DNA from 3 places in the Desulfovectis peckii genome. Region 3 is predicted to be linked to each of the others. Evidence: riboswitches for the same ligand, from Rfam matches in the RefSeq annotation. Region 3 holds a riboswitch; each other region holds the start of a gene.
The links. Region 3 has a riboswitch for thiamine pyrophosphate ahead of ACZ5NG_RS03330 (thiamine diphosphokinase). Riboswitches for the same ligand answer to the same signal wherever they lie in the genome.
Positions count from the first base shown of each region.

Region 1 (7,465 bases), 180 kb from region 3:
TCATAATTCATGTCGAAGCCAAATAGCTGAGGCCCTTGGTAAGCATTTGGCAGGAGATGTTTTTGAAAGCTACTCTGCCGGCACGGAAACAAAGCCTCAAATTAACCAGGATGCTGTGCGCCTAATGAAAGAGCTTTATGATATAGACATGGAGAAAACCCAGTATTCAAAGCACATTGATGAAATCCCTCCGGTAGATATTGTTATTACAATGGGATGCAATGTAGAATGCCCTTACCTTCCATGTAAACACCGGGAAGATTGGGGACTGGATGATCCCACAGGCAAAGGTGATGAAGAATTTAAAAAAGTGATATCTATAATAGAGACAAAGATTAAAGAGCTAAAAGAAAGACTGAAGCCATAATAATAACGCCAATCACAAATAGAGTGGTTGGCGTTATTATTATAGTCGATTAATTAAAAATTAAAGATTTTTTGCGTACTCACCTATTTTCTTGTCCATGGTACTTATGTGATTCGTAAGCCAGTTTACAACCAATTTATTGGCATTAATTATGACCAGAAGATTACCGCCGCTTTTGTTATACTCGCTTTTCAATTTGGCAAGTTCACTAATAAAGTTTGCGTGTGCTCTTTTTTGAGTTTCCAGCCCAGGGTAGCCGATTTTTTCCATATAGGCTTCTTCATCTCTAAAGTGTTGCTTTGTGTATTCATCTAAGAAATCAAGCATTTGACCAATATACTCTTTTGCTCTCTGTTCCTTTCCGGCTTGAAACAGCATATTCGCCTTTTCAAACAATGTTTTGTGTTGATCATCAATATGTTTAACACCGACCGACAAGTTAGGAGTCCATTTTATTGCCATATAAATCCTCCTTAATTAGACTATTTTTATCCTATTTGGCAGAATACTTCCCTTTAATAGGCATTAGCGCCTTAATCTCCGTTGACAAAGCGGATACACCTCAAGCTTATGAAATCAAACTGCTTGGCAATCTTCACTTCAAATTTAACTAGGCAATTAACTGGTGGGTAGTTCGTTATGTAGATTTTATACCTTTTTTTGGATAAATTCAATAGATTTTCAGAATAATGACACAATTATGAGCTTTTTACCCTTAACCGGGCCTGTCATGGGGACGTTCCTTATGGCAGGTTTAGCGCTTTGTATTTGTCGTATAATACAAAAAAGCTATTATTCATCGGAAACTTTTATAATGAAGTTGGAGCAAAGCCATAAAGTATAGGCCTTGGACTTTTTCAAAAACAGGCTTTTTTAAGCTTTGCTCTAAAGTAATGAAGGTTCGGAGAAATGAGGGTATTTGCTTAAGTTAATGAATTTTTCCACCCAATTACAATATGACCCATGGGAGCCATCCATTATACCGGCGGAACTGATCAAGGGATTTCACATGAGCTTTTGGCTCTCCTGGCTTGAGTTCTGGAAAGGTGATATTGAAGAACTAAATAAGCAATTTAAAGGTAACTGGGCCTATAAAGACTATTATGGCAGTGATTCCCCAATTGCATTAGTAGAGCACTACCGTAAGGAAATCCACACTGCCCTTAAAATCGGAGTCAAGTATGTGGTATTTCACGTCAGCCATTCCCGCCTCCAGGACAGTTACACTTACCACTTTACTTACACTGACAGGGAAGTGGCGGAAGCTTTTATAGAATTGCTAAATGAAGTGCTGGCAGGGGTACCGGCAGATTTCTATTTAAACATAAAGCTAAAAAAATTTTCCGTCGACCTGTAATAATGCAAAAACCCCTGGGGATCGACGAAAAAAAAACCGCCCATCTATGGAAAAGTTGGCAAATGTTAAAAACGGTGATTGGTTTAAGCGGGGTGTTTCAGTAGATACTTCAAAGAGTCAAGTACTGCAAATTGACAACTCAGACCATCGGCCAGTGCTGGCTTACGTATATACCGGTTAATGAAATAGGGGGTTTTAAACCCCCCCTCTTCTTTTTTAGTCTCCAGTTTTAATCTCTGGTGACTTCAGTGCTGATAAAATTTCCTATCGGTGTTCCATCTTTCAGTAGTTTCCATACCCTTACAAAGTTACCCGTGTCTGAATCGGTAACCAATAAGATGTATTCATCAAAATCATCACTTATTTTAACAAGATCTATCACACGCCAATAGTGAAAGTTATCTAAGGCTATGTCAAAAAGTTTGCGCAAACTGCCGGTACCCGGCCTGTATTTGTAAAGATTTCCACCAGTGTCCACGATATATAAAGAAAAATCTTGATAATCTAATATTCTAGTGGTAGAAGAAGTTGTGGAAAAGCTTTTTGCTATGATTTTCCGCAGATCATATGTATTTATTATGCTTCCTTTACCATCTAATTCGAAGACTATGCTGCTGAAGGGTATTCTTTGATGAAGCTCCACAAACAGGTGATCATTCTTACCCACAAAAATTCCACTAAAATATGCATCTTCCTGTTGTTGATCGGAAGGAAGGTTTTCAAAAGCAAAAAACAGTTTTTTTTCTCCCTCTGGTGTTATTTTCAATACCTGTTTAGCTGATACCAGGTAAAAGTTACCTTTTTGATCCAAATCCATTGAGGTATAGTTGTCATTATCCGAAAAGATCTTTTTGTTCTCTTTTTTCCGGACATCAATCATGTAGAGACTCGAGCCGGTTAGAGCCGCTATCTCGGAGGGGTTTACCACGGCAAATTCCATTATTATATTTTCCTTTTTAAACCCCTCAGGCAACCAAGATGTGAGATCATAAATTGTTCCCCGGTCGTATATTTTTATTGCAGAATATGTGTCTAAAAAATATAAATAATTCTCATGTACTTCTATCTGAGTAGGGTTATTCAGCTGGCTTTTTACTTTCCAGGATGTCGTTGAACAAGCAGTTATTGTCACTGTTATTAATAAAGATAAGACAATCAGGATAATTACCTGTAATTTTTTGGACATTTTTCCGCGCCCCAAAAAAATTTCTTATCACTAAAAACCTACTTTAAAAAATCTCTCAATAATAATAATAGGCGGATAAATGGCCTACTTTGTTCCGCTCTCCGCAACAAAATCTTTCAACGACCCTGCCAGCAAGATTAACCTTTACCTTCTCCAGGCAGGAAAGAACCCCTCCCATCAAAGTTTTATAAGGCAACTGACACGTTGCTACTCTTTCAAGGATTTCGATATCTTTTCGTATTCGTCTCGGTTACCTTCATCGTTTACAAGCATATATCCCTGAATGTGAATTTCATTTTTAGTAAACTCATAACTACAAATATGCTTAGCCCAAGCGGAGATGTCGCTAATTTTACCTGGTCCTTCTAAATCCTCTGTGAAGATTATTCGCCCTTCCAGAGATGTACTGTCGCCTTTCATCTCTGTTACCATTAACACTTCAAATTTTTCCGGGTCATACCACAATTGTTTTACCATCTTTTCAGTTGGTATCCCTGGATTATTCCGCATAAATATTCCGTAATACTGAAAACGCTCCGGTAGATATTCAGGAGTTACAAGGTTATAGCCGGACTGATTTTTAACTTCCTTAGCAAGTAACCTGTTCGTATTCCTCTAACAACATACTATGTATGTCCTCCACCATAATCTTTTCACTGGAAGGCATCTTCGGTAACAACCCACTCAATTCAACAAATATGTCCCGGGCTTGTTCAATCTTCTGTGAGTTATCATCACGTATCCCTTTAATAGCTAATTGAAAACCGTCATTTACACTCGGAAATGGCCCTGATTTTCCGTTTGTAGCCTACCTATGAGGGATTGAAATGAAAATAAAAAGGCCCAATTGCGGGCACTTTTAGCCGGTTTGTAGTCTACCTATTATGTACCCTTTGAGCAAGGATGTAGCAAAATATGAGAAAGATGCATCGCCAATTACAAAAAATTTTTATCTATTCTCATATTGCTTCTTAAAAAAATAGCTTAATCCACATATACAAATAATTAAGCCCAATATTGCAGGTTTTAGAATAGATATGCCTGCTTCACCGCTAAATGCAATGCTCCAAATAAATTTCAGCACAGCTGCCCCTATGATGACACCTACAAGCCATTTCCAGTTTCTTTTCCATGCTGCTGTAATAAGCATAAAGAAAAATAGGGGTACTGCCAAACTCATAACTATTTTGGGAGCGGTCCATGCACTTTTAAGGTAATCCATTTCAAAAGCTAAAAATTCCAAAACCTGAGGATTACTTGTAGCTGGGACAGGAAACCAGAACATACTTGTAAACAGAGCGAATATTGAAGCGAATATGCCGGTAAAACTTTTCTTAAACGCAAATATAACCATCGGTATAATAAATAAAGGCCTTATATACCAGCTTAATATATTATGATGCCTTTCAAATGCCCAATTAAAGAACATATCATTGGTCAGAAATAATACTATAAATGTTATGGTAGCAGCTGCAAATAGCATCCCTATTATAAAATCTGTTTTCTTATTCATGGCAAGCCTCCTTTAATTTTTTTATTCTGAATCTGATTTAGCCGATGTATTATTTTCTTTGGAGAATTGCTTGCCTAAGGCAGCGTATTGAGGATGTTTTTTAGAAAGTCCTCTCGCGTCAGTTTTTATTAAAGCTTATCAAAACCCATTGATATGTTCCCACGAACAGATGGTTTCAAACATTAGCCATAGAGTTATTTAGACTTTATGGCTTTTTTTATTGCTTTAAGCCCATTTGCGTTTCAGGCAAATATAAATTCTTTCTTGTAAAATCCAGTATTCTAAAACTTAGGGCAAATGGCTTGCACACTAATACAAAAAAAGATGGTCGGTATTTACTGCTGCGTGAGTACAAACAGTATTGATGGGTTATCCGAAAGTGCGGCATAAAAAAACTGGACCCCATTTTTGGTAGTCCGGTTATACAGCTTTTCTTTTTTCATCTGTCTACTTGACAGGGAGCATATCACCCGCTTTGAAGGAAGCGGGTTTTTTTGTGTGTGCTCTGCACGCAACAATTTGGCGAGACAAGCTTCTTTATTTTACTGCTGGCATCTTATTTCTTTTTTCTTACAACAATTTTACACTATGGTGAATTATTAAGGTTGATTTTTATTGCTATGCTGTAATATAATCATACGGTATATAACATAATTATGCGATATGGAATAATTAAAACTAAATAACAAAGGGGAGCTTGCTTTAAGCAGGCTGAGAGTAAGCTGTATTGCTTAGACCCTTAGAACCTGACTTGGGTAATGCCAACGTAGGGAAATAAATTTGCAGGAATTTCTGCGTATATGAATTACTGCATATATGCTTTTGTTGGCATGTATGCAGTTTTTTTGTACTGCTGACAGGCCATCAGTTTGTAATTTAAGGGGGAGATGCCATGATGAAAAAATGCTTGGAAAACGTCCGTAGAAAAATGCCGCTTATTCACAATATTACAAACTATGTAACGGTAAATGATGTGGCAAATGTGCTTCTTGCTTGTGGGGCTAAACCGATCATGTCTGATGATCCGGAGGAAGTGGAAGAAATCACCTCCATCTGTGGAGGGCTGAATATTAATATCGGAACCCTGAACAAAAATACCATCCCCGCCATGTTTCTTGCCGGAAAAAAAGCAAACCAACTGGGGCATAAGGTTTTGCTTGATCCGGTTGGGGCAGGGGCAAGCAGGCTGCGTACAGATACGGCCCTCAAGTTGCTTAAAGAGATTAAGTTTAATGGGATCAGAGGTAATATTTCTGAGATCAAGACATTGGCCCTGGGAAGTGGAAGAACAAAGGGTGTAGAAGCTGATGTTGCAGATGCCGTAACCGAAGATACCCTTGACGATGGAATAACTTTTGTAAAAGCCTTTGCCAAAAAGGCAGGATGTATTATAGCAGTTACGGGGGCAATTGACCTTGTTAGCGATGGAGATAAATGCTATGTCATCAGAAATGGCAGGGCGGAAATGGCAGAAATCACCGGCACCGGTTGCCAGCTTTCTGCAATGATAACGGCTTTTCTTGTGGCCAATCCGGATAATGAACTTGAGGCAGCCGCAGCTGCTGTCTGTGCCCTGGGGCTGGCGGGAGAAATAGGATGGAGCAATATGCAGCCTGGCGATGGAAATTCCACATATCGGAACAGAATTATTGATGCAATTTATAACATGGATGGAGAAAGCCTGGAGAGAGGAGCAAAGTATGAAATTCGATAAGAAGAGTTTACTTTTATATGCTGTCACCGACAGGTCCTGGCTTGGCAGTGAAACCCTCGAAAGTGCGGTGGAAAAGGCGCTGATAGGCGGTGCCACCATTGTGCAACTTAGAGAGAAAGAACTGGATACGGAAAAATTTCTCGCGGAAGCAAAAGTGATTAAAGAATTGTGTAAAAAATATCAGGTACCTTTTATTGTCAATGATAATGTAGATATAGCCATAGCGGTGGATGCCGACGGAGTACACGTAGGGCAAAAGGATATGGAAGCCGGCAAAGTACGCGAACTGATCGGTAGAGATAAAATTCTTGGAGTGTCAGTGCAGACAGTGGAACAGGCGGTATTGGCAGAAAAAAGAGGAGCGGATTATTTGGGAGTGGGGGCGGTATTTCATACCGGTTCCAAGGCTGATGCGGATCATGTAAGCTATGAAACCCTAAAAGAAATCTGTAAAACAGTAAGTATACCTGTTGTGGCAATTGGGGGCATAAACAAAGATAACATAATGGAATTGTCAGGCTCCGGAATATGCGGCATAGCCGTTATCAGCGCAATTTTTGCCCAGCCTGACATTGTGAAGGCTACTGCCCAATTAAAAGAGTTAACCCAAAAGCTGGTGAAGCTATGATTAAAGGAGCAATCTTTGACCTGGATGGAACCGTTTTAGATTCCATGCAAGTCTGGGATAAGGCAGGGGAAATGTTTTTAAAAAGTATGGGGATTGAGGCAGAGCCCGGCTTGAGCAAAATTATGTTTTCCATGAGCATGACCGAAGGAGCTGAATTTTTAAAGGACAGGTACCGCCTGGATATGGATATACCTGCAATAATGGCGGGAATTAACCGCACCATTGAAGATTTTTATTCTTATCAGGTTCCACTAAAGGAAGGCGTGGAACAATTCTTAAAAGACATGAAGCAAGCGGGAATTAAAATGGTGGCGGCAACGTCCAGTGACAGGCAGGTTGTGGAAAGAGCTTTAAAGAGACTTAATGTCATGAATTATTTTGACCGGATATTTACCTGTACGGAAATCGGTGCCGGTAAAGTAAAGCCGGATATTTATCTGGCTGCCGCAAGGTATATGGGAACACTTCCAAAGGAAACATGGGTTTTTGAAGATGCTTTGTACGCAATTCGCACGGCAAAAAAAGCCGGATTCATGACAGTAGGAGTATATGATGCTTCTAGCATGGAAGACCGGGAAGAGATTAAGGCAATCTGTGACATCTATTTAAATAAGTGGGATGATTTTTATAGTTTGCTAGAAAGAATAAACTAAAATATAAAAAGGGTAGGAGAAGAATATGAGAACAGCATTAACGATAG
Region 1 covers NZ_AP042409.1:487,352-494,816, forward strand. The annotation lists gene ACZ5NG_RS02470 (arsenate reductase ArsC) at 1-367, shown strand, start outside; gene ACZ5NG_RS02475 (bacteriohemerythrin) at 428-829, opposite strand; gene ACZ5NG_RS02480 (hypothetical protein) at 1,287-1,724, shown strand; gene ACZ5NG_RS02485 (hypothetical protein) at 1,954-2,910, opposite strand; gene ACZ5NG_RS02490 (hypothetical protein) at 3,118-3,375, opposite strand; gene ACZ5NG_RS02495 (hypothetical protein) at 3,860-4,423, opposite strand; TPP riboswitch at 5,103-5,214, shown strand; gene thiM (hydroxyethylthiazole kinase) at 5,316-6,137, shown strand; gene thiE (thiamine phosphate synthase) at 6,124-6,765, shown strand; gene ACZ5NG_RS02510 (HAD family hydrolase) at 6,762-7,418, shown strand; gene thiD (bifunctional hydroxymethylpyrimidine kinase/phosphomethylpyrimidine kinase) at 7,444-7,465, shown strand, end outside.
Region 1: another riboswitch for thiamine pyrophosphate. It lies ahead of thiM (hydroxyethylthiazole kinase); the one in region 3 lies ahead of ACZ5NG_RS03330 (thiamine diphosphokinase).

Region 2 (7,465 bases), 170 kb from region 3:
TGAGAGATAATACACGGATGCTTTTTTTAGTAACTATTCTTTCGGCGGTTGCCTTTACTGCTATAACCGGAGTATATGCCCTAAGTTCAGTGGTTAAGGATGAGGCCCTAAAAGACAATCCATTTGCCCTCACTTACACCTCATATAGCGGCAATGAAAATGAAGGGCAACACATAAAAACAATTGATGAAATGCTGGCAAGTCATGGCTTTAAGTACGAAAAATACAAAAGTGAAGTGATCAAGCAGGTTTCCCATAACAATCAAGTAGCCCATATAATTAGGCAGTCGGATTATAACAACCGGGCAGCTGCCCTGGGATTGGAGCAGGCGGTTCTGGATAAGGATCAGACATTATTGGTTCCGGTCTATGTAAGATATGATCCCAAAAGAGATAAGACATTAAGCCGGCAAAGCATTTCCCTTGATAACGGAGAAATAAATCTTAAAGTAGTTGGAGTAGCGCCCAAAGTTATCTTCTACTCCGGCTTGTTTCAAAACTTGATTGTCGTTAATGATGAAACCTATAATAAAATAACCGGTGTACAGGAAAAATACCATTCATATTCCTATGATATTCCCGATTGGCTAAACACTCTTGAAGTTACTGAAAAACTAAGGGAAGAACTTGGGGTAGGTGAACGGGGCCAATATTTCTGGTCAACGAGGATAGAAGGATATACTTTGGAGAATCAAAACAAGAAATTGTTTTTATATGTAGGGTTCTTCCTGGGGGCAATATTCTTTTTGGGAGCCAGTAGCTTTTTGTATTTCAGGCTATATACCGACTTGAACCGGGAAAAGAGCAAATATATTGGCATATCAAAATTAGGTTTAAGTTTTGATGAAATGAAAAAGGTAGCCAGTATTCAAATTGCAGTGTTGTTTTTTGTGCCTTTTATTCTTGCCGGCATGCACACTTATTTTGCCATCACTGTGCTGCAAACAGTATTGTATTCGTCAGTTTTTAAGCAGTTCTTAGTAGTTATAGGGGCATTTTTAATATTGAATATTATCTACTATATTTCGGTTCGTTCGCGGTATATAAATTACTTGAAGCGATTTGTTGTACCATAGTTGATTTGCTTCTTCCATGTTGCGTGGGTGGAGGTCCGGTCACATATTTTTGACTTCTTCAGGAGAACAAGGTTCCTGCAAAACTTAATGGAACTTGACACCATAAGGTTACAAGAGATATTTTATAAGAAAAGTTGCGGGGGAACTCATTTTGAGTTGAGAAGGTAAAACCTGACCCTTTGAACCTGTCAGTTAACACTGTCGTAGGGAAGCAACTAAGTATTAATGAAGAAGTGCGTTCCTTATGAGGGAGCGCTTTTTTTTTAAAGGTTATACCAATAAAAGGAGAAGGGGAAATGACTAAAGAGGAGATTCAAAAGCAAATTTTTCAAGCGGTGGAAACGGTAAAGCGGACGAATCCAATGGCCGGGTCAATTACCAATATGGTTACGATTAATTTTGTAGCCAATGCTCAGTTGGCCGTCGGCGGCTCCGCCGCCATGGTTTATCTACCCGAAGAGGGTGAGTTTTTGGCCAAAGCCGGCGGAGCTATCTATATAAACGTCGGCACACTTTTACCGATTCATGAGCAGGCTTTACCCTATGTAGCAAAAGTATTGCATGATACAGGTAAGCCTTGGGTGCTGGATCCGGTGGCTGTGGGGATTGGTTCCCTGCGAACTCAGTTGTTAAGGCAGTTTAAAGAATACAAACCCGATATAATCAGAGGAAATGCTTCGGAAATTATTGCTCTGGCCGGTCTATGGGAGTTAGAGGGTGGAACGGCTACCTCCAAGGTGCGTGGTGTTGATTCCACGGATTCTGTAAAAGCGGCAAAGACTGCCGCTGTCTCACTGGCCAAATGGACAGGCGGAGCGGTTGCTGTATCCGGAGAAACGGATTTAGTCACCGATGGAACTGTTATCGCCTACTCTTATGGAGGGTCGCACTTTATGCCTAAAATTACCGGAGCAGGCTGTTCATTGGGTGGAGTCGTCGCGGTCTATGCAACGGCTGCATCACCGTTTATTGCGGCTCTTACCGGTACTGCGGTATACAATTTGGCGGGAACCCGCGCTGAAAAAAAGGTAAAGGGTCCGGGGAGCTTTCAGATTCAATTCCTTGACGAACTGTATAAAGCAAGTGCAGAGGACATTGCTAACAATCCATTTGAGATAGAGGCGGTTTAGTTTAATGATGAATACCTTAATTGCAGTAAAAATAATCAATTTAGCCCTGTCAATTGAGGTGCATGTATTAAAGCCGAAAGACAAAGACTTATTAACAGATGAAGAAAAAATCTTGGAAAAAGGTTAAATAGTTTTGGCTATAGATTTTGATAATTTTTTGCCGGAGGTGAAATAAACATGTTTCGAGTGATGATGAAATCAAAAATTCACCGGGCCAGGGTTACCGAGGCCGATTTGAATTACGTAGGCAGTATCACCATTGACAGTGAACTCCTGGAAGCTGCCGATATTCTGCCCAACGAAAAGGTGCAGATCGTCAACAATAACAACGGGGCCCGTTTGGAAACCTACGTCATTCCCGCCCCTCCCGGTTCCGGGGTCATCTGCCTTAACGGTGCCGCCGCCCGCTTGGTTCAACCCGGCGATATCGTAATTATCATCAGTTATACATATTTAACCGACGAGGAAGCCAAAAGGCACCGGCCCACCGTAATTTTTGTCGATGAAAATAACCGGATACAAAATACCGGCATAGAAAAGCCTTTTACTAAAACTTCCCATTATGAAAAAGATTTTTGAAATGCACCGAGCTAAGTGTGGGGTGAAATTGTGACTGTTAATTTTCATCGGTTAATGATATAGTGTAATAAAAAGCTTTTCTTTTTGGTCGGATTTCGTGTACGGGGTGATTTTAATGAGTATGGTTTTATTAACTGAGCAGGATTATGTTTATACTCAATGGGAAAAATTTATCCGTACAGGTAGGGAAAATGGGGTAGAGGTTCGTCTTCCCATATTGGAATCATGGAAAAGGTGTTATTCTTTAGGAATCGACCCATTTAATCCCGAAATCCACCGCTCTCTAGATGAACAAACAATTAGGAAGGTAAGAAAAGAAAAAGAGAACCTTATTCAAATAGCCAGGCCGTTTATGGCCAATCTTTATAAATTCGTTAGAGGTACCGGTTTTGTTGTTGTTTTAACAGATGAAAAGGGGAATATTATCGAGCTCTTTGCTGATAAACATTCAATGCAAAAGCCCTTAACCAGAAATTTCTTTATCGGATCAAATTGGAGTGAAGAAGAAGCAGGTACCAATGCGATTGGCACTGCGTTGGTAATGAGGAAACATGTCCAAGTATCCGGCCCGGAGCATTATTGTCAGAAGCATCATTGTTTAACCTGTTCCGCTGCCCCGATTTTTGACAACCGAGGAAATCTTACAGCCATTCTTGATATTTCAGGTCCTTCCTATGCCTCTCACTTACATACACTGGGCATGGTAGTGGCGGCAGCAGAGGCTATTATGGCTCAGCTTAGGATTCAACAGAAAAATAATGAATTAGCTTTGGTAAATAAAAGATTGACTAACTTCTTTAAAACCGTTTCCGACGGTGTGATTATTGTCAGTAAAGACGGAAAAGTGACAGAAGTAAATCCGGCGGCCCGGGTTCTTTTAGGCCGGAGTGAAAAAAATATTATCGGAGCGCCGGTCAGTGAGTTGTTTGAATTCAGATCATCTTTTTTAAAAGGTAAGAAGTTTTCTATATATGAACAGTTTTCCGATGTGGATATTATGGTGGAAAACAAAGAGGGGGTCAGTTATTACCTGGCTTCTTCAGAACCTGTCATCAATGAACAGGGAGAAGTAACCGGTGGAATAATTATTATTCGGCCCATTAATCAAGTACAAAATCTGGTAAACAGATTGAGTGGACATAGTGCAAGCTTGGAATTTAAAGATATTATCAGCCAGAGTCCTGAAATTCTGAAAATTATTCGTTTAGCCAAACTCACCGCTGTCAGCAGCTCCAGCGTTTTATTGCAAGGAGAAAGCGGTACAGGTAAGGAGGTTTTTGCCCAAGCTATCCATAACGGCAGCTTCCGAAGCAACGGGCCCTTTGTAGCCGTCAACTGTGCAGCCATCCCCCGGGAGTTAATTGGCAGTGAACTGTTCGGCTATGAAGAAGGAGCATTTACCGGTGCCAAAAAAGGTGGCAAACCGGGGAAATTTGAATTAGCCAACGGAGGCACTTTATTTCTGGATGAAATCGGGGATATGCCCCTTGAACAACAAACAGCTTTACTTAGAGTTATACAAGAAAAAAAAGTAGCCCGGATCGGTAGTACCAGGATGATTCCGGTGAATGTGCGTTTAATCTGTGCCACTAATAAAGACTTGCGGCAAGAAGTGGAAAAAGGCACTTTTCGCAAAGATTTATTTTATAGATTAAATGTAATCACTATTACCATTCCACCGCTACGGCGGCGTAAGGAAGATGTGCCCCTTCTTTTTCAACATTTTTTAGATAAGTTGTCTTCTGACTGGAATTGTACCTTTCAGGTGGAGCCGGGGGTAATAGAATGTTTAATGAATTATAATTGGCCGGGTAATGTGCGGGAATTACAAAACGTGGTAGAGCGGGTTGCCCATTTTGCCCATTTTGCCGAAAACGGAGTCATCACCGTAAAAAATCTACCCCCGGAATTGCGGGAGGCTGCCCAAGCCGATTCGAAAAGTAGAGAAACCTACTCTTCTTCACTAAACAGCCGGGAAGAGAGGAAAAAACAGGCAATGGAAAGGGAAAAACAACAAATCCTGGCTCTATTGGATAAACACGGCGGAAACATCAGTAAAGTGGCCAGGGAAATGGGGGTTTCCCGGAAAACAATTTATAATAAAATGCGTCTTTATTCAATAAAAAACTAATATAAGAATTTGCTAAGTGTTACCTAAGTGTGAAAAAAGTGTTACCTATTTTATTCAAGGTAACACTTTTTTCACATAATGTCACAGGTGGCCTTCTTTTTAAAATCTAAGGAAATAATGATAAAACCTTAAACCAACTTGCTTTTCACGAAGAAAGTTGGTTTTTCTTTTTGCTGGCATAAATTTTGCGTATACAAACATAGTGAGTTTATCAAATTTTCGAAATTTAATCATGTGATTAAATTTTGAAAAAAGAAACACAGTGATTCTGTAATTGGCAGAGTAAGCAAAACACTGGGTTTTTACTAAGGGGGGATGCCGATAGATGAAAACGATACCTGTAATTGATGCGGTAGGAATGGTATTGTGCCATGACATAACGGAGATTGTTCCTGGCAAAGTGAAAGGCAGGGCCTTTAAAAAAGGTCATATCGTTCAACAGGAAGATATACCTAAATTACTTAATCTGGGGAAAGAACACCTCTATGTCTGGGAAATAAATGAAAACACCCTTCATGAAAACGATGCGGCAATCAGGATTGCCCAGGCAATAACCGGCCCGGGAATAACCCTAACAGAACCTAAAGAAGGAAAAGTGGAATTAAAGGCTGATCTGAACGGCTTATTAAAAATTAATACCCAGGCCTTAGAAGATATTAATTTTATTAATGAAATCGTAGTAGCATCCATCCATTCTAACCAAGTAGTTAAAAAAGGCAGGACTTTGGCCGGATGCCGGGTGGTCCCTTTAGTGATAGATAAAGGGAAAATTGAAAAAGTGGAGCAAATCGCAGGCCTAAACTACCCGGTTTTTGAAGTAAAACCCTTAAAATCCTTGAAAGCGGGAATCGTTACCACAGGCAGTGAAGTTTATCACGGTAGAATTAAAGACCGGTTTGGTCCTGTTATTCGGCGAAAGCTGGAAGAATTAGGCAACCAGGTTATCAGGCAGATTTATGCTAATGATGATATTTCCATGATTTCCAATGCAATAAAAGAACTGATTGAAGAAGGTGCGGAAATAGTTCTTATTACCGGGGGCATGTCAGTAGACCCTGATGATGTCAGCCCGGCCGGCATCCGAGCTGCCGGCGGGGAAGTGGTAGTATACGGCGCACCTGTTCTTCCGGGGTCCATGTTTATGCTGGCGTATATAGATGATATTCCCATCTTAGGTTTGCCCGGGTGTGTAATGTACCATCGGACAACAGTTTTTGATCTTGTGCTTCCTCGGATTTTAGCCGGAGAGAAGATCACCCGTAAGGATATCATCAGTTTAGCCCATGGCGGTTTATGTAATGTCTGTGATACTTGCACTTATCCTCACTGTTACTTTGGTAAGGGTAGTTAATACCGGGGCCTTTGGCCTTAATATAATAAATTAAACAAAGGAGTTGAAAGAATGCTGACAAAAAAGGTATTAAACATCAACGGTATCCCCAGAACCTTGCTTGTAGACCCTGAAGCCAGCCTAGCCAGCGTATTGCGGGAACAGCTGTTGCTCACCGGCTGTAAAGTAGGCTGTAATCAAGGTCAATGCGGAACTTGTTCCATCATCATGGACGGCGAAGTAGTACGCTCTTGTATCGTGAAGATGAAAAGAGTCCGCGATGAGGCTAATATTACCACCATTGAAGGGCTGGCTACCCCTGACAACCTTCATCCGTTACAGGTTGCTTGGATAGCTTACGGCTGTGCTCAATGTGGTTTCTGCAGTCCTGGATTTATCCTGTCGGCTAAAGTGCTTTTGGACAAAAACCCCAACCCCACACGGGAGGAAGTTCGTGCCTGGTTCAAGAAGAACCGCAATGCCTGCCGTTGCACCGGCTATAAGCCAATAGTGGACGCTGTAATGGCTGCCGCCAAGGTCATTCGGGGCGAAATGCGGAAAGAGGATCTGCTTTTCAAACCTGTGGGCAACAAAATTTATGGAACAACCTATCATCGTCCTTCCGCTATCCAAAAGGTTACCGGTACCTGGGACTACGGTGCCGATGTCAATTTGCAAATGCCGCCCGGCACACTGCGCTTAGCTTTGGTACAAGCGGAAGTATCCCATGCAATTATCAAAAACATTGATACTTCAGAAGCTGAAAAAATGCCCGGTGTTTATAAGGTAATTACCCATAAAGATGTTATAGGCAGAAACCGCATCTGTGGCTTAGTTACTTTCCCCACTAACAAAGGTGACGGTTGGGACCGGCCAATCCTTTGTGATGAAAAAGTATTCCAATACGGAGACGCCATTGCCATAGTTGCCGCTGATACTGAAGAACATGCACGGGCTGCGGCTAAAAAAGTTAAAGTTGATTTAGAGGTACTACCGGCATATATGAGTGCTCCTGCTGCTATGGCACCTGATGCCATCGAAATTCACCCCGGTACTCCTAATGTTTATTTTGAAATGGGCATTAAAAAAGGAGAAGAGACCAAGCCTTATTTTGAGCGGGAAGATGCGGTAACAATAGAAGTAAATACTTATTGCAGCCGGCAGCCTCACCTGCCCCTGGAACCGGACTGCGGTTGTGCCTATATTGATGAAGAAGGCC
Region 2 covers NZ_AP042409.1:499,192-506,656, forward strand. The annotation lists gene ACZ5NG_RS02535 (ABC transporter permease) at 1-1,076, shown strand, start outside; TPP riboswitch at 1,205-1,304, shown strand; gene thiM (hydroxyethylthiazole kinase) at 1,373-2,206, shown strand; gene ACZ5NG_RS02545 (hypothetical protein) at 2,211-2,333, shown strand; gene panD (aspartate 1-decarboxylase) at 2,384-2,785, shown strand; gene ACZ5NG_RS02555 (sigma-54-dependent Fis family transcriptional regulator) at 2,901-4,916, shown strand; gene ACZ5NG_RS02560 (molybdopterin-binding protein) at 5,242-6,267, shown strand; gene ACZ5NG_RS02565 (molybdopterin-dependent aldehyde oxidoreductase) at 6,319-7,465, shown strand, end outside.
Region 2: another riboswitch for thiamine pyrophosphate. It lies ahead of thiM (hydroxyethylthiazole kinase); the one in region 3 lies ahead of ACZ5NG_RS03330 (thiamine diphosphokinase).

Region 3 (7,465 bases):
GCGGCACATTTTTCTTGCGGATAGAGATAGCGGGTATGGCGCCGAAATCGTCTATTTGATCGATGGTATCTGTCATTGTGTGGTCAATGACCAGCAGTTTAGGGTCAATACCAACCTGTGTGGCGATTTCAAAATACATATCTACGGTTTGTTTACGGTTTTGAGCCGGTGTGTGCATAATACAGGGCTTGCCGTATTCTTTAGCTACTATGAGATGTGCTTTAACTACATCCCGTTCTAGTTGGCTGTTGTTATTCATGCCAATTTCACCGATTGCTACCACGGTAGGTTCATTGAAAAATTCCGGCAGTCGGTCTATAACCCTAGGCCAATCATGAGGAATGCCGGTAGGATGCAGCCCAACAGCGGTATAAAGTTCAATGCCCAACTTGCTGCAGATATTGCGGTAAAAATCATAGGTTTGCCTAAAGTGATCAAAATAACTTTCCGCATGCTGCGCCCTAGCAACTACCGCACAGCTAATCATTTTAGTAATCCCGCCTTGGGCCATTGCCATTAGCCCTTCATAAGGCATGGTAGTGACGTGCACGTGACTGTCAATAAGCCGCATGTACTTGTCCCCCTAATAATAAACGGTTGACCTTAACGTTTTGTCCAGGCCAAAGCAGTTTTATTACCGGCTCAACAATTTCACTGATGCCGCTGGTATAAAACAGTTCCCTTCCCGGCCGGTTGTTTTTATTGTTTAGCGCCGATTGCTCGAGTACGCGGGCCGTTTGCCTGGCGACTGCTTCTCCGGTGTCAATGATCGTAATATCGGGCCCAACTATTTCTTCAATTAGCGGGCGTAAAAACGGATAATGGGTGCAACCCAAAACAATGGTATCGGCATTTTGCTCTAACAGCGGCCTAATGTATTGAAATAGCATTTTTTTTGCTTCTGGGCAATTAATTTTACCTGCCTCGACCAACTCCACCAAACCGGGACAGGGTTGGGTTACTACCTTAGTTTTGGTGCAATAACGGTTAACCAGGCTTGAAAAGCGATCTCCGGAAAGTGTAACACCCGTTGCCAGTACGCCGATGGTGCCGGTTTTGGTAGCGTTAACCGCCGGTTTAACTGCCGGTTCAACGCCTACTACCGGTACTTGATACCGCCGGCGAATATCATCAAGGGATACAATGGACGCTGTATTGCAGGCTACTACCAGCAGTTTTGCTCCCTGAGAAATTAGAAAATCGCTGATTAAAAATACCCGTTCTTTAATTAATGCCGGCGACTTTTCGCCGTAAGGGCAGTAAAGGGAATCAGCATAATATATTAAATCCTCTTGAGGCAAACGTTTTCTAATTTCCTTAGCTATTGACAATCCACCGACACCGGAATCAAAAATGCCTATTGCTGCAGAATTTTTCATTTGAACACCTCATTCCTAATATATTATAACCACTGCCAATTAATGTAGCAACTTAATGGAAAATCATTGCGATAACCATCAAAATGTACCAGACATGTAAATTCGTAATATGAAAATAATATAATTGAAAGGAGTGAAAATAATGTACACCGCTAAAGAATTAGGAATCCAAGTAAAAAAAGCACGAATGCACCGCAGCAAGAGAAGCGGGGAAGAATTTACTCAAAAACATTTAGCTGCTAAAATCGGCGAAACGACAAAGTGGGTTAGAAAGCTGGAAAAGGGTGAGTTTTATCCCGACTGGCATGCTTTAAACTTTATAGCAGATGTTTGTGGTGTAGATATAGAGTTTTTAATCGGTGAAAAAATGGATGAGATTGAGTACGAAGAAGCGATCAAAGGGGGCGAAGTAGCAGCAACTATTGACAACCAAGATTTAAACCACCATAGTAGTTAGTTTGTTCCGTGGTAAAATAATATTTATCAGCAATTAATATATACCTATTGCCAAATATCCCTTAGGGTTGTAGAATTTGAATATAACTGAATATCACCGGGGGAGCCTATGTTTTAGGCTGAGAGTGGGCTTTTGAGCACCAGACCCTTTAACCTGATCAGGGTAATGCCTGCGTAGGGAAGGTTGATTTTTTCTTGTAAGCACACCTTAACTACGGGTGTGCCTTTTTATTTATGGCTTAAATTTACAAGCTTAGAATAATTTACTAAGATGCGACAGGAGTGTGAATAATGGCCGTAATTATTGCCGGCGGGGAAATTACCGATTACCAAAAAATCAAAACCCTTATTTCTGCCCAGGACTATATAATTTGCGCTGACGGAGGGACACGCCATGCACGGGCTTTAGGACTTATTCCACAGCTAATTATCGGTGATATGGATTCTGTTCTGCCCGAAGAGCTGCAGTATTATCAGCAACGGGGGGCAACCGTTTACCGTTATCCCCGTGAGAAGGATGAAGTAGACACCGAATTAGCCCTTCGGGAAGCGCTGAACAGCGGTCAGCGCCATATACTGCTTGTTGGTGTTACCGGCGGCAGGCTTGATCATACACTGGCTAACATTCATTTGCTGGTGATAGCGGCAAATGCGGGGGTAAAGGCGGTGATGGTTGATGAAAGGCAGCGCATTACACTTATCACTCCGAACATCCCGGCAAAATTGACCGGTTGGCCGGGAAAGCTGCTTTCGCTGCTTCCTTTAACCACCGAGGTAACCGGTGTTAAAAGTCGGGGATTAAAATGGGAACTTAACGGGCGAACTTTTACGGTTGGCAAGCCCTTTGGTATCAGCAATCAGTTTACCGGCAGTATTGCTGAGATCAGCGTTAAAGAAGGTTTTCTGCTGTGTATTTCAGAGGAATAAAACAAGGAGGGAAAAATTATGGCCAATGTTAATTTAAGTTTACAGGTTATACCGCAGGTTAAGGCGGAAGAGACATACTCGGTGGTGGACAAGGCTATAGAAGTCATTCAACGGTCAGGCGTGAAGTATGAGGTAGGCCCGATGGAAACAACCATGGAAGGGGAATTGGATAAACTGCTGGAGATAGTTAAAAAGGCGCAGCAGGCATGTGTAGATGCGGGCGCATCCCGCGTAATTTCTATTGTCAAAATTGATTATGTGCCCGGTGGCGTAACCATGGAAGAAAAAGTAGCTAAATATCGGGTGCAAAAGTAGGATAATGAGTCGAATTAAGTACCGCTACCCACTGCTTTTTATTCTCGGGCTGCTGCTGTTTTGGGAATTGCTGGTAAGAATCTGCCAATACCCCAAGTACCTGCTTCCGGCACCAAGGGATATCCTGGCGACGCTGCCGGAAATGTTGCCGATACTGTCAATGCACAGCCGTTATACTTTGCTGGCCGCACTGGTTGGTTTTATCTTGGCCATTGTGATAGCGTTAATCCTGGCAGTGCTGATGGATATATCCCCCATGCTGCGCCAAGGAATGTACCCCCTGTTAGTTATCTCCCAAACGGTGCCGATTATTGCGGTTGCTCCGCTGTTTATCATTTGGTTTGGATACGGATTGTTACCCAAAGTGATTGTAGTGGCTTTGGTTTGTTTTTTCCCGGTGGTGGTTAGTTTAACCCAGGGAATGCAAGCCGGCGATCCTGATATGGTTAACCTGCTGAAAGTTATGGGGGCAAGCACCTGGCAGATAATTAAAGAAGTGCGCCTACCGGCTGCGCTACCTTCCTTTTTTGCCGGATTAAAAATTGCCGCTACTTACAGCATTATGGGCGCGGTAGTCGGTGAATGGCTGGGGTCCAGCAAAGGCTTAGGAGTGTACATGACCCGGGCACTGCATTCCTTTCAGCTGGATCGTATATTTTGTGCTATTTTAATTATTGCCTTGTTAAGTGTGCTGCTGTTTATGTTGATTGAAATAATCAGTAGAATGGCGATGCCTTGGTATTACAAACAAACAAGATAGGAGGAATGAACTTGAAAAAGTTTGTTTTTGTATTACTTTGCCTGCTGTTAATCATCGGCTTGTCCGCCTGCGGCCAAAAGGAAGAACAGGCTGACAATAAATCACCAAATGGGCAAAATGAAAAAATAACCGTCATGTTGGATTGGTATGCGAACACCAACCATACCGGGCTGTACGTAGCTAAAGAAATGGGCTGGTACGCAGAACAGGGGTTGGACGTAGAAATTATTGAACCTACTGAAGGGGCGACAACCCAACTGGTAGCTTCCGGCAAAGCTGACTTTGGTGTTAGTTATCAAGAAGATGTGACTATGGCCCGGGCCAATGATGTGCCGGTAGTATCTATTGCTGCGGTAATACAACACAACACATCTGCTTTGGCTTCCAAAAAAGAAGACAACATTACCACGCCTAAAGATTTAGAAGGAAAACGTTACGGCGGTTGGGGGTCACCTTCCGAAGAAGCTACTATTAGAGCAATAATGGAGAAGAACGGTGCTGACTTTTCAAAAGTAGAGTTAATTAATCTCGGACAATCTGACTTTTTTACCGCTTTAGAACGGGATATTGACTTTACCTGGATTTATTACGGTTGGGACGGCGTTGAGGCAGAAAGAAGAGGGTTTCCGCTTAATGTCATCATGCTAAAAGATCTTGATCCGGCATTGGATTATTATACGCCGGTGTTAATCACCAGTGAAGAGAAGATAGCTAAAAATCCGGAGCAGGTAGAAAAATTTATGGCAGCAACTGCCAGGGGCTATCAATATGCGATTGAAAATCCGGTTGATGCGGCAGAAATCTTATTAAAATATGCTCCTGAACTAAATAAAGAACTGGTTGTTGCCAGTCAAAAATGGCTTGCTCCCAAATATCAAGAAGATGCCGAACGCTGGGGCGAACAAAAATTGGAAGTGTGGGAAAATTACGCCCGCTGGATGCATGAGCAGGGATTACTGCCGGCAGAAGTTGATGTAAAAAAAGCGTATACTAATCAGTTTCTTCCCTAGAGTGAACGATGCACAAAATAGAAGTTATTGATGTCAGCAAAAGTTTTACTGTTAAAGGACAAGTGACGCCGGTACTGGAGCAGGTATCACTGCATGTGCAAACCAATCAGTTTGTCAGCTTGTTAGGCCCCAGCGGGTGCGGTAAAAGCACATTATTCAATATAATTTGCGGGCTGGTTGATTTAGACAGGGGCAGTATATTGCTGGACGGTAAAGAAAGCCGGGACGGCAGGCAGTTAAGTTATATGCCGCAAAAGGATCTTTTAATGCCCTGGCGGCGGGTCATTGATAATGTCACTTTGCCCCTGCGGTTAGCCGGTGTCAACCGTCGTGCCGCTGTTGAAGAAGCAATGTCGCTGTTCGATATATTTGGCCTTAAAGGCTTTGAAAATCACTATCCGGCAGAACTGTCCGGCGGGATGCGCCAGCGTGCCGCTTTAATGCGCACCTTTTTAACTAAAAGAGATATTATGCTGCTGGATGAACCCTTTGGCGCCTTGGATGCAATCACCAGGTTTAAAATGCAGACCTGGCTATTGGATATTTGGCAGCAATTTCAGCGCACGATTTTATTTATTACCCATGACGTAGATGAGGCTATTTACTTGTCGGATAAAATTTATGTGCTGTCAGAACGTCCGGGCCGGGTAAAGCTGGAAGTTGCCGTCCCTTTACCGCGACCGCGCACACCGGAGATTATTACCGACAGCGAGTTTATTAAAATAAAAAAGGCCATTTTAAAAGCGTTGGAATAACTAAAAATGCTCCCCTTACGGGGGGCATTTTTAGTTTCTCAAAGGCTTGAGGTAAAATCCGGGCTGCCAAAAATTCATAAAAATATCTTTTATGGAAAATTTTTGTCTTTACATCACCATTATTTAACTTCGCCAATATACTACATTAATCGTGAAAACAAAAGTGGTGATGTAATGTTGGAAATAGCGTTAATTGGCTGCGGGGCATGGGGCAGCAGTTATTTAAAAACGTTAAGCACCATGCCGGATGTTAAATTAGCCTATGTTTGTGACTTAAATCAAGACGTGATCCAAAAAGTGAATAGGATAAACAGTCAAGCTAAGGTAATTACGGATTACCACCGCCTATTAAATGACCGTGATGTGCGGGCGGTAGTGATTGCCACACCGCCACCGTCACATTATCAAATTGCAGCTGACTGTTTAAGCGGCGGTAAATCGGTACTGATTGAAAAACCAATGACTACAGACCTGAAAGATGCCGAAAAACTGGTGGAACTTGCCGAGCAAACCGGTCAGGTATTAATGACCGGCCACTTAATGGAATACCACCCGGCAGTAGAGTTGTTAAAAGAATTTATCAGACAGGGAATGTTCGGTGAAATTAAATTTCTAAACTTTGAAAGGACAAACTTCAATGTTTACCGCCATGACGTCAATGTACTGTGGGATTTGGCAGTACATGACTTAACTGTGCTTAGCTATTTGCTGGATCGCGAACCTAAGGGGTGTTGGGCTAAGGGCATCAATTGGCAAGGCAAATTGCCCTTAGGAACCGCTTTAATAAGTCTGAAATATGCCGACGGCATTTTGGCGCATATACATGCTAATTGGCACTACTGCAAAAAAGCAAGGCAGTTTACCGTGGTGGGTACCAAAATGGCGGCAGTTTTTGACGATACTAGAGACTTTGATAAAAAATTGTTGCTCATTGAAGCTAACGGCGCGCAGCGTTATGTGCAGGTGCCGCCGGTACAGCCCCTTTATTTGCAGTGTGCTCATTTTATTGACTGTATTGTGAATAACAAATCGCCGCGTACCGGTGGTGCCAATGCGTTGAAAATAATGAAACAAATAGAGCAAATACAAAAATCCTTAGATGAAAATCAACCGGTTAGCCTATAAGGAGGAAGTTATGAAAGTTAGATTTTTTTCTGCGGAAGATACGGCATTGTGGGAAAGGTTTGTTAAAGATTCTCGCAACGGCACCTTTATGCAGTTGCGCAATTTTTTAAATTACCATCCTCCGGGGCGATTTACCGATGCTTCCTTGATGGTATTTGGCAAGAAGGACAGTTTGTGGGCGGTAGTTCCGGCGGCAGTGAAAAATGAAGGTAAAAAAAAGGTGCTGTGTTCCCATCCCGGTGCTTCGCATGGGGGAATTATCGTAGGGCACAACCTTAAATTGACCAAAGCGCTGCAAGTGGTAGAGAAAATTAAGGAATTTGCCCGGGCAAGCGGATTTGCTGCCGTTGAATTAAAAAATGTACCGCGCATTTACCACAAATGGCCCTGTGATGAGTTAGATTATGCTTTGCGTTATCATGGCTTTACTATTTGCCGGACGGAATTAGGCACTGCCATGCCCCTTCAGTATTATCACGAAAAAAAATCAGACAGCACTGCACTGAGAAATGCCCGCAAAGCAATAAAAAACGGGCTTACGGTTAAAGAAAGCGACGATTTGCGGCAGTACTGGTCAATACTGACAACCAATTTGGCCAAACGGCACCAAGCTAAACCAACTCACACTTATGAAGAAATTATTAATTTATCTCAAAGGTTTCCCGATAAAATTAAACTTTTCGGCGTTTATAAAGGAGATGTGCTTTGTGCCGGCACATTGGTGTTTATTCTCAATGA
Region 3 covers NZ_AP042409.1:669,442-676,906, forward strand. The annotation lists gene ACZ5NG_RS03315 (TatD family hydrolase) at 1-571, opposite strand, end outside; gene murI (glutamate racemase) at 558-1,379, opposite strand; gene ACZ5NG_RS03325 (helix-turn-helix domain-containing protein) at 1,522-1,836, shown strand; TPP riboswitch at 1,925-2,034, shown strand; gene ACZ5NG_RS03330 (thiamine diphosphokinase) at 2,127-2,762, shown strand; gene ACZ5NG_RS03335 (thiamine-binding protein) at 2,781-3,077, shown strand; gene ACZ5NG_RS03340 (ABC transporter permease) at 3,082-3,837, shown strand; gene ACZ5NG_RS03345 (ABC transporter substrate-binding protein) at 3,843-4,847, shown strand; gene ACZ5NG_RS03350 (ABC transporter ATP-binding protein) at 4,856-5,602, shown strand; gene ACZ5NG_RS03355 (Gfo/Idh/MocA family protein) at 5,777-6,727, shown strand; gene ACZ5NG_RS03360 (GNAT family N-acetyltransferase) at 6,738-7,465, shown strand, end outside.